DNA from 2 places in the Xenorhabdus sp. PB62.4 genome. Region 1 is predicted to be linked to the other one. Evidence: predicted binding sites of a transcription regulator. Region 1 holds the regulator's gene; the other holds the start of a gene.
The links. The regulator LexA, encoded in region 1, represses DNA repair genes until DNA is damaged. The targets are predictions, from matches to a motif close to TNCTGTATGTACATACAGNA.
Positions count from the first base shown of each region.

Region 2: a site for LexA is predicted at 2,966-2,985, ahead of Xenpb_RS02060 (DNA translocase FtsK 4TM domain-containing protein). Genes of this name have one in related genera too.

Region 1 is NZ_NKHR01000032.1:7,879-13,728, forward strand. Features, by position in the region: gene Xenpb_RS17350 (DUF1266 domain-containing protein) at 44-1,192, opposite strand; gene zur (zinc uptake transcriptional repressor Zur) at 1,659-2,171, shown strand; gene lexA (transcriptional repressor LexA) at 2,319-2,936, opposite strand; gene Xenpb_RS17365 (diacylglycerol kinase) at 3,056-3,427, opposite strand; gene plsB (glycerol-3-phosphate 1-O-acyltransferase PlsB) at 3,564-5,850, shown strand, end outside.
Region 2 is NZ_NKHR01000002.1:45,126-50,975, reverse strand. Features, by position in the region: gene cydD (cysteine/glutathione ABC transporter permease/ATP-binding protein CydD) at 1-720, opposite strand, end outside; gene trxB (thioredoxin-disulfide reductase) at 825-1,784, opposite strand; gene lrp (leucine-responsive transcriptional regulator Lrp) at 2,416-2,910, shown strand; gene Xenpb_RS02060 (DNA translocase FtsK 4TM domain-containing protein) at 3,049-5,850, shown strand, end outside.

The sequences.
Region 1 (5,850 bases):
ACCTATCCAAGCAGGCGATCAATGTCACTATTCAGTGCAAAATTCAGTGCAGGATGCGGATTTCAGTATGGTTATTATCTTCATCCATTATTTCATCGTTGAGCGGATCTTCCATCTGATCTTGTAATATAGAATTTACGACATCAGCAAAACCATCTTTCATATATTGTTCCATGAAGATGCCTTTCGGATCTGGCCAAGGTAATTGCGCTATAGGCCAATCACAATATTCTTTATAAAATCGGAATTCTTTCAAACGACCTTTTACTGTATCAAAATCCCGGCTCCAATAAGCGTTACCTAACCGGTAATTAGTGTAAAACGCATCAAAGCTGCCAAAAATTTCATAAACATAATCCGCAGTTTTCAATATATTTTTCCACGCTGTTTCTTCACTGATATAACCCGCGGAAAAACAGTTCCGGCTCAAAACAATTGCCCGCCAAAGATCAAATCCCCAAAGCAAAGCGGGAGGACGCCCATCAATTGACCGAGAGCATTGTTGGACATATTCAGGTGATTCTTCAATCAAGCTGCCCAGTACCGTAAACATTTCTCCATCGGTAAAAACTGCATCAGCAGCAAAGCGTTCTGAGTGCATTCCTGTCCATAAATCATGCAATGTTTTCCAATAATCTTTTTCATCAAGAATGCCCCAGTTTTGGTAAACTTGAGATTGGTGAGGTTCTGCATCAGACAAAGGCAAAATACGGTATTGATAGTTATCGTGAGCAACTCGACTTTTCAGAGGATAATGCTCTAAGGTTTCTGTCCAAAATCCATCGTAATAACAACTCACTATATGCAGACGCAATGCCTGACGTTTTTCTTCCGGCAAAACAGCATATTTTGCTTGCGAATAATAACGTTTTTGCTCAGCAATAGGCAGGTTTTTGAGACGTCGGAAGCTATAAATAGAAAGAGATACACCGATTAAGCTTAAACCAACCAATACAGCCCAAAGTATATAACCCATGAAAGGTATGTTACCAGCACTGAAAATCAATCCCGTTATCCCTATCGATAACCCACTCAGTAACAGTGTTGTAATCCAAAGTATACTTAAGCCAACTGCCTGAATAGGTTTAAGAAACGCCATTCCTTTTCTTTCTTTGAGGATTGCTTTGACTATCCTAAAACCATCAACAGGAAATCTTCTATTATTCGGGTGGTTCTGTAGTAATTCTTTCATTTTTAATCCATTAATTTGTATTTTACGATACTGAAATTTATTTCCGTCCTAAATGGAATTATTGGAGTAAAAGTCATTTATTGTATTGACTACTGCAATTTATCTCTATCTGTAATCATATGAGAATATTCTTTTCTTTCATTGACTATAACTGTTGTTATATTGAAATAATGAATTGTTAATTTCATATCATCACTCTTATTGACCAATTTAACCATTTATATATTATCCAGTATTTTCACTTTTATTTTTTCCTTTTTTTAGCCCATTTTATTGTCCTTATCCGTCGATTGATTTTCGTTCTCCATATTCATTGGTAAGGGTATGTCACATAATGCCAAGATAGCCAGCCGCCTTATGTATATCAGGCATCAGAAAAGCGCTAATCATTGTGTAGGCTCCACTCTCAAGCCCAAAAACATGGTAGTATTAAAGTCATTAACATCGTGTAGGTGTGAGAGGTGTAATGAAAACTATCAATCAAAAAAAGTTGCTGGCACTGGCTGAGACAATCTGTCTGTCAAGAGGGGTTCGTTTGACACCTCAACGCCTTGAAATTCTTCGTCTAATCGCTGAACAGCCCAGCGCAATAAGTGCCTATGATTTACTAGATTTGCTACGTGAAGTCGAACCACAAGCCAAACCGCCAACGGTTTATCGTGGTTTAGAATTTCTATTGGAACAAGGTTTTATCCACAAAATAGAATCCACAAACAGTTATGTTCTCTGCCATCATTTTGAGGAACCCAGCCATACCTCAGCGATGTTTATCTGTGAAGACTGTGGCTCCGTAACGGAAAAAGACGCGAAAGATGTTGAATCCACTATTCAACAGCTCGCACAAGGCACAGGGTTTCATTTACGAAATAGTGTGATAGAAGTGCATGGTTTGTGCTCTTCTTGCTATGAAATCGATTCCTGCACGGAACGAGATACATGCGAGCACAATCATTCAGTTACAGAGAATAAAAAGAAATAAGGTGAGAATGCTGAAGCCTGATTAAACGGTGAGGCGGTCATGGTTGATGTACTCACTTATCCTCATGTCACCGCTTAATCTACGTTTAACGGGAACCGGGAAAATGACCGCCTCAGAATGGCAAAGTGCAATTATCCGTTTTTACGCTCAGAACCAGTCTCCGCTACGAATAACGCCTACTGCCAATCCTTCAATAGTGAAGCTCTGTTCACTCAAATCTACAACAATCGGCTTGAATTCTGGGTTTTCAGCAATCAGCTCAATTCTGTTCCCTGTTTGTTTAAAGCGTTTTACTGTGACTTCATCTTCAATACGCGCCACAATGACTTGCCCATTATGAACATCCTGTGTCTTATGAACAGCCAGTAAATCCCCGTCCATAATACCGATGTCTTTCATAGACATTCCACTGACACGTAACAAAAAATCAGCACTTGGTTTGAATAATTCAGGATCAACCTTATAGTGACTTTCAATATGTTCCTGAGCCAGCAGTGGTTCGCCGGCAGCAACACGACCGATTAGCGGTAATCCCGCACCTTCATCTTGCTCTTCGAGAAGCAAACGGATACCTCTGGATGCACCAGAGATAATCTCTATCACCCCTTTACGTGCCAGAGCCTTTAAATGCTCTTCTGCCGCGTTAGGTGAACGAAAACCCAGACGTGCCGCAATTTCAGCACGTGTTGGTGGCATACCCGTTTGCGAAATATGGTCACGCACCAAGTCATAGACTTGCTGCTGTCTGGCAGTTAATGCTTTCATTTCGCCCCCTGTTTGTTTATACAGTCAGACTGTGAGTATATACAGGTAAATTAGAATTGGGAACCTGTTAGCATGTAAAAGCAGCTAAATAACGTATTTTGATGAAAAAATACATCATCTCAGAGTATAAAATGCGACCAAAGAATTGTTCCCCAAGTCAACAGCGCAAGAATTATGGTTAGCAATACAGCCGCTGATCCCATATCTTTCGCCCGGCCCGATAATTCATGATATTCACTACCAATACGATCCACGACGGCTTCTATGGCACTGTTAAGAATCTCAATAATGATGACAAGCATGACCGAACCGATAAGCAAGAGCCTCTCAATTAAGCTGATGTCTAAAGAAAATGCGACGATGATCGCAAATATGGCAGTCACTGCCTCCTGCCGGAATGCCGCTTCATTTTGCCAAGCAGCCTTAATTCCTTTCGCTGAATAGCCCGCAGCTTTGATGATGCGGGTCAGACCTGTTGATTGATTTGCCATGGTAATTTTTTTAATCAGCTTAATGATTGTATGGTCATATAACTTTTAGCTCTTATTATTGTCTTATTTCCACAGATCTCAAAATCTGTTTCTGGTATCCTTGCGACGCGTTGCTAACAAGAGGCTTAAAGCAGTTATGTCAGGTTGGCGTAAAATATATTATAAATTATTGAATTTACCACTAAAATTATTAGTAAAAAGTAAACTTATCCCTACGGATCCCATTGCTGAGCTGCGTCTTGATACGACACGGCCCATTTTGTATGTGCTGCCGTACCATTCAAAAACAGACTTATTGACCCTGCGTCAACAATGTCTGGCGCAAGATCTGCCGGATCCGTTGAATCCTTTGGAAATTGGGGACACGCAGCTTCCTAGCTGTGTCTTTATTGATAACGGCCCACGTGTGTTCCGTTGTTATGCACCAAAACATGAATCTGTGAAAATCTTTCATTCTTATCTGGATCTGCATCGCAATAATCCTGATTTGAATATCCAGATGGTGCCAGTTTCCGTGATGTTTGGTCGCTCTCCCGGGCGTGAAGGACATGAAGGGAACACAGCGCCGCAGTTACGTCTGCTAAATGGTGTGCAGAAGTTTTTTGCGATCCTGTGGCTTGGGCGGGATAGTTTTGTGCGTTTTTCTACGCCTGTTTCCTTACGCCGCATGGCTGATGAACACGGTGCGGATGATATTATTGCCAATAAACTCGCTCGTGTTGCGCGGATACATTATTCCCGTCAACGTCTCGCGGCTGTTGGGCCTCGTTTGCCTGCCAGACAAGATCTGTTCAACAAGTTATTGGCTTCAAAAGCGATAGAAAAAGCAATTGCTGATGAAGCACGCAGCAAGAAAATCTCTCCCGAAAAGGCGAAGCAGAATGCCATCAATATGTTGGAAGAGGTTGCTGCGGATTTCTCCTATGAAACAGTGCGCTTGACCGACCGTGTTTTGAGTTGGACCTGGAACCGTTTGTATCAAGGCATTAATGTTCATAATGCCGAACGAATTCGCCGATTGGCACAAGATGGCCATGAACTGGTTTATGTTCCATGCCATCGTAGCCATATGGATTACTTGCTGCTTTCTTATGTACTTTATCATCAAGGGCTGGTTCCCCCACACATTGCTGCGGGCATTAACCTGAATTTCTGGCCTGCCGGCCCGATATTCCGCCGTCTTGGTGCGTTCTTTATCCGCCGTACATTTAAAGGCAATAAGCTCTATTCGACGATCTTCCGCGAATATCTCGGTGAATTGTTCTCCCGTGGTTATTCGGTTGAATACTTTGTCGAAGGTGGTCGCTCACGTACCGGGCGTCTGCTTGATCCGAAAACGGGGACACTCTCCATGACCTTGCAAGCGATGCTGCGTGGGGAATCCCGTCCAATCACGATTGTACCGATCTATATCGGTTATGAGCATGTGATGGAAGTTGCAACTTACGCCAAAGAGTTGCGGGGAGCCACCAAAGAAAAAGAAGGCTTTTTCCAGATGGTGAATGGCCTGCGTAAACTGCGTAATTTGGGACAAGGTTACGTGAACTTTGGCGAGCCAATCCCGTTGGTACAGTACCTTAACCAACATGTTCCAAATTGGCGTGATTCCATTGACCCAATAGAATCTCAGCGCCCCACATGGCTGTCTCCAACAGTCAGCAAACTGGCTGATAATATTATGGTCAATATCAATAATGCCGCCGCGGCCAATGCCATCAATTTGTGCACTACAGCATTGCTGTCGTCACGTCAGCGAGCACTTACTCGCGAGCAGCTTATTGAGCAGTTAGATTGTTATCTGCAATTGCTGAACAATGTGCCTTACACCAACGATATCACTGTACCGAACAAAACAGCGGAAGAGTTGTTGGATCATGCCTTGCTGATGGATAAGTTTGAAGTCGAGAAAGACAGTCTGGGGGATATCATTATCCTGCCACGCGAAAGCGCGGTATTGATGACTTATTATCGCAACAATATCCAGCACTTGTTGATCTTGCCATCCTTGATTACCAGCATTGTGATGCATCACCGTCGTATTAGTCGCAGTGAATTGCTCAGGCAGGTAGAGTTAATCTATCCGTTAATCAAGCAGGAACTTTTCATGCGTTATAGCAAGGAAACGCTTCCCGAAGTCGTCAATACCCTGATTGATGAGCTGGCGCGTCAATGCCTTATCTGTAACAAAGAGCAAGGAATGCTGGTACTGAATCCTGCCCGCATCCGCCCGCTGCAATTACTGGCGGCGGGTATCAGAGAAACATTGCAACGCTATGCAATTACGCTTTCTTTATTAAATGCCACCCCGGACATCAGTCGTGGTGTACTGGAAAAAGAGAGCCGGATGTTGGCACAGCGTTTGTCAGTGCTGCATGGCATCAATGCACCAGAGTTCTTTGACAAGGCGGTTTTCGCCTGTTCAG
Region 2 (5,850 bases), on a different contig from region 1:
CATCGTTCTGTGACGGAAATTCTCTGTTGACTCTGCGATCTGCTTAACTTCGGCTTCCCCTCGATGGAACAGGCGCAACGTTTCCAGACCTCGTAAACGATCGAGGAAATTACCACTTAATCGGTTAAGGGCAACAAAATTACGTCGGTTGGCATCAGCGGCACCTAACCCTACCAACGCCATAAACAGAGGAATTAAGGGGGCAGTGACCAGCAAGATTAATCCTGCGGCCCAATTAATCGGAAATAGGGTAACCAGAATTAAAATGGGGATTATGGTAGCAAGAACCATCTGAGGCAGATAGCGGGAATAAAAATCCTGCATATCTTCGATTTGTTCCAGAATAATCGTTGCCCAGCTTCCCGCTGGCTTTCCTTTCACCCATACAGGCCCTAACTGCTCCAGTTTATCCAACACCATATTTCGGATTTGTTGGCGCACAACTTTGCCACAAATAAACCCGACACGTTCCCGAATAGCATTGACGATTGCCCGCAATGTGAAAGTGGCGGCTAGCATCAGAAACTGATTGATGAGATTTTCGCGGGGAACATTGTCCATAATCAGGGCCTGGAGGATGGAAGCCAGGAGCCAGGCTTGCGAGATAATCAATAATCCGCTGATTAGGCCGAGTAGCATGGATAGACGAAGCCACCGACGGGCAGGGGCACTCTGCTGCCTTAGCCATCGAACAAGTTCAGTTTGTCTTGTTTTGTCCATAAGAAAAACTTCTGATTAGCAGGTAGTGATACGGAATACCAAAACAAGCTTTATGTTGCTTGTTAAAAAGCGCTACCGAAATAGCGCTTCTAAGGAAAAATGGATTATTTGGTTGCCAATCCATCAAGGAAACGTTCTGCATCCAATGCCGCCATACAACCAGTACCTGCTGAAGTAATGGCCTGACGATACACGTGATCCATAACATCTCCGGCGGCAAAAATCCCGGGAATAGAGGTTTGGGTAGCATTTCCATGCAATCCGGATTGCACTTTGATGTATCCATTCTCAAGATCAAGCTGACCGTCAAAGATGCTTGTATTCGGGCTGTGGCCGATAGCAATGAAAACACCGGTTACATCCAGTTCTTCGGTATTGTCACTTTTCGTATCACGAATGCGGATACCTGTCACACCCATGTCGTCGCCCAGAACTTCGTCCAGAGTTCGATCGGTATGCAGGATAATATTGCCGTTCTTGACTTTTTCCATCAGGCGGTCAATCAGTATTTTCTCTGAACGGAAAGAGTCACGGCGGTGAATCAGATGAACTTCAGAAGCAATGTTCGCTAAATACAGCGCTTCTTCAACCGCAGTATTACCACCACCAACTACAGCAACTTTCTGTTTACGATAGAAAAAACCATCACATGTTGCACAAGCAGATACGCCCCGACCTTTGAAATTTTCTTCGGAAGGCAATCCGAGGTAACGGGCAGAAGCACCTGTCGCGATGATCAAAGCATCACAGGTATATTCCTGATCATCTCCATATAAACGGAATGGCCTGTTTGAGAAATCCACTTTCTGAATATGGTCAGAAATGATTTCAGTTTGAAACTTTTCAGCATGTTGGAACATACGCTCCATCAGGCCTGGGCCAGTCAGCCCTTCAGGATCACCGGGCCAGTTTTCAACCTCAGTCGTGGTGGTCAATTGGCCGCCTTTTTCGACCCCAGTAATGAGAACAGGGTTTAAATTAGCGCGGGCTGCGTAAACAGCAGCGGTATAACCAGCAGGACCTGAGCCAAGAATGATAAGTTTACTGTGTTTGGCTGTGCTCATGAATACCTCATTTCCATTATCGCATGTTGCGGATTTAGGGATTGTAGGAGAAATAATAAGTTAAAAAAAGCGATTCTCAGATAAAATATTCATGTTATTAACGATCTTACCGATAGATAGTAACTATGATGTAAGCGAAATGTAAGAAGAGATTATGCAATCTTCTGAATTGAACATCATTTATACGTTTAGGGCCTGAAATGAGCTATTAAAAGGATTTACTGAAAATTTGTTTGGTAGGTTGTTCTGATTTTTGCTCATTTACTTTGACAATCGGCTGTGCATTTGCGAAAACATCTGCGTAAGAGATAATTATCTACCTCGCTAATCAATTGTTTCTATAGAATAGACAAATTGGTGTGGGTGATTTTCTCATAGAATATAAAAATTGCCGTTAAGCTGCTTTCTAAAAGACACAGTGTTTTAGGAGATAATATTCTGGGAAATGGTGATTTGGTAGTCGTGTATGAGTCAGACGGTGATAGAAAATCATATTCCGGGATATTGCAGTAGGCCTTAAACCTTGGTTATAGATTGAGCTTTAGCCTTTGAAGACATCTTTTCCAGCTCAGTTGCTTGAAAGAGATAGGGAAAAGTTATGGGTGTAGGAATATAAAGAGAGAGCAATAAGATGATTGATAATAAGAAGCGTCCGGGAAAAGATCTTGATCGTATAGATCGTAATATCCTTAACGAGTTGCAAAAAGACGGCCGTATTTCTAACGTGGAGTTATCCAAGCGAGTTGGTTTATCACCAACGCCTTGTCTGGAGCGTGTACGTCGCTTGGAGCGTCAGGGCTTTATCTCTGGCTACACAGCTTTGCTGAATCCTCATTATCTGGATGCATCATTGCTGGTATTCGTTGAAATTACACTTAACCGTGGTGCAGCAGATGTATTTGAACAATTCAATACTGCTGTCCAGAAACTAGAAGAAATCCAAGAATGTCATTTAGTTTCTGGTGATTTTGACTACTTGCTGAAAACACGTGTGCCAGATATGTCCGCATATCGTAAATTGCTCGGCGAAACTCTGTTGCGTCTTCCTGGTGTTAACGATACTCGTACTTATGTTGTTATGGAAGAAGTGAAACAGAGTAACCGTCTGGTGATTAAGACTCGTTAAGCTTTTACCTAATTTAATGAGGTACAGATGCAAAACAGGAAAAACTTAGGTACACTCCTGTTTATGTATACAGTTTCAACGCTGAGCTATCCTCAGCGTTGTTCCGTTTAATCAACATGAAAACCTGGAGAGTCTTTCTTGAACCAGGAATATACAGAAGACAAACGTGTTAAGTTAAAAAAAATAAGCAGTAGCCGCCGGCTCTTAGAAGCTGTCCTGTTGGTTATTGCCATTTGTGCTGTGTACTTAATGATAGCGCTTGTCAGCTTCAACCCATCCGATCCTAGCTGGTCACAAACGTCGTGGCATGAACCCGTTCATAATTGGAGTGGCAGCGTTGGTGCCTGGTTATCAGACATACTATTCTCGGCATTTGGTATTCTTGCCTATGCAGTCCCACCGTTAATGTTTTTAGGGTGTTGGAATGCTTTCCGTCAGAACGATAGGCAAGAGTACGTAGATTTCTTCACACTCGCACTGCGCGTCATTGGTGCTTTAGCGCTGATATTGACTTCATGTGGTTTGGCTGCGCTCAATATTGACGATTTAAATGATTTTGCCGCTGGTGGCGTTATCGGCAACTTATTTAGCAATGCAATTCTGCCTTGGTTCAATGTTCTTGGAGCAACGTTGGCGCTGCTTGGCATTTGGGCTGTTGGCTTTACCCTATTTACGGGTTGGTCATGGCTCGCGATTGCGGAAAAAATTGGTGAAGTCATTCTGAATTCAATTAGTTTTGTGGTAAACCGTGGCCGTAATAATGCGGAATATTACGATGATGAATTGGAAAATAAAGTCGTTTCCGAACGTTCCACCAGTGAACAAGATAGAGCTGAGCACGTTGATAAAGGTGACATAATTAAGACAGCCGTTACGACTGGAACAGTGGATGAAGATGATGTATTGCTGACGGCGCCAACAATCGTTGAATTAGCGAATACGGATTCAACATCATCGGTTGATTCAATCCCTCCTGTTATGGAACCTTCTGAAACGTTTCAGGAAAATAACTCACCTGAACCTATTGATGCAGAATCTGCTACCGTCATTTCAGCAAAAGAAGCCGTGTTTTCAGAAATGGCTGATAATTCACTTAACAGTGAGCCGTCTCTACAACTGGCTACGCAGTCAGCAGAGACTTTGCCAGAGTTTGCAGCAGATGAACAGGAACCTGTTCGTTATTCATTTGAATTGCCGACAGATTATCAATTGGATGCAGAATCAGAATCTGGCCCTCTTTCGCAGACTCACAATGAAAATATCAATCTGAAAAATACAGCGGCAGATATAACAAGTTCTGCGGTTGTAACGAGAAATCCGCAGGTCAAGCAGGGGATTGGCCCTGAAATGCCTCGTCCTAATCCGGTCAGAATACCTACACGCCGGGAATTGTATGGCATTAAAGTGCCTTCTCATCGTTTGGCAGAGCATCTGCAACGAGAAGAAAAAGAAAGGCAAAATGAACTGATTGCGGAAGCTGACGAGCAGCAAATGGATGAGCAACAGCAAAACATGCTGCGTCAGCAATTCCTTGAACAACAACGTGAACGCTATGGTTCAGATTTTGAAGCGGAAAGTAAAGATCAACAACAAGCTGCGTCAGTATATGAACAACCTAAATATGAACAACCCAGAGTAGCGGCATTTACGGAAAATAATCCGCAAAATAGTGTAGATGAAGGTATAGATGAACAGGCTGCGCAGGAAGAAGCGTTACGGCTTGCATTTGAGCAGCAGCAACGTGAGCGTTATCAAATAAGTCAGCCTGCCGAATCTGCATTTATGCCAACAGAAGCCCCGACTCATCAGGTACAGGAGAAAAAAATAGCTCCGGCTCTTGCTTCTCATGAGTTGAAAACTGAACATATTCTTGCGCAGCAACCGCAGCAACCGCAGCAACCGCAGCAACCGCAGCAACCGCAGCAAGATAGTCTGTTCCATCCGTTTTTGATACGCAATGATCAACCGTTGCCGAAACCGACGACGCCGATGCCTTCTCTGGATCTTCTGGCAAAACCGCCAGCGGAAGAAGAGCCGGTTGATATGTTTGCTCTTGAACAAACCTCTCGTTTGATTGAAGCGCGCTTGAATGATTATCGCGTCAAAGCGGACGTTGTTGGATTTTCTCCCGGCCCTGTTATTACACGATTTGAACTGGATCTGGCACCTGGAGTTAAAGCTTCCCGTATTTCTAACTTATCGCGTGACCTTGCTCGTTCACTTTCAGCGGTAGCCGTTCGTATTGTTGAAGTGATTCCGGGAAAACCTTATGTTGGTTTAGAACTACCCAATAAGAAACGGCAAACAGTTTACCTGCGGGAAGTGTTGGATTGCGAGAAATTCCGTGATAACCCATCACCATTGACTATCGTTCTTGGAAAAGATATTGCAGGGCAGCCGGTTGTGGCTGATCTGGGCAAAATGCCTCACTTGCTGGTTGCAGGGACAACCGGATCGGGTAAATCGGTCGGGGTTAACGCTATGATCCTCAGTATCCTGTATAAAGCGAAACCAGAAGATGTTCGCTTTATCATGATTGACCCTAAAATGCTGGAGTTATCGGTTTATGAAGGCATTCCACACTTGTTGACCGAAGTTGTCACCGATATGAAAGATGCCGCCAACGCATTGCGTTGGTGTGTGAATGAGATGGAACGACGCTACAAACTGATGTCAGCTTTGGGTGTACGTAATCTCGCCGGCTACAACGACAAAATCAAACAAGCGGAAAATATGGGACGTCCAATCCCTGATCCATTCTGGAAACCAGGCGATAGTATGGATGTAACACATCCTGTGCTGAAAAAAGAGCCTTATATTGTTGTGATGGTTGATGAATTTGCCGATTTAATGATGACGGTAGGGAAAAAGGTGGAAGAATTAATTGCGCGTTTGGCTCAGAAAGCACGCGCAGCAGGTATCCACTTAGTATTGGCAACA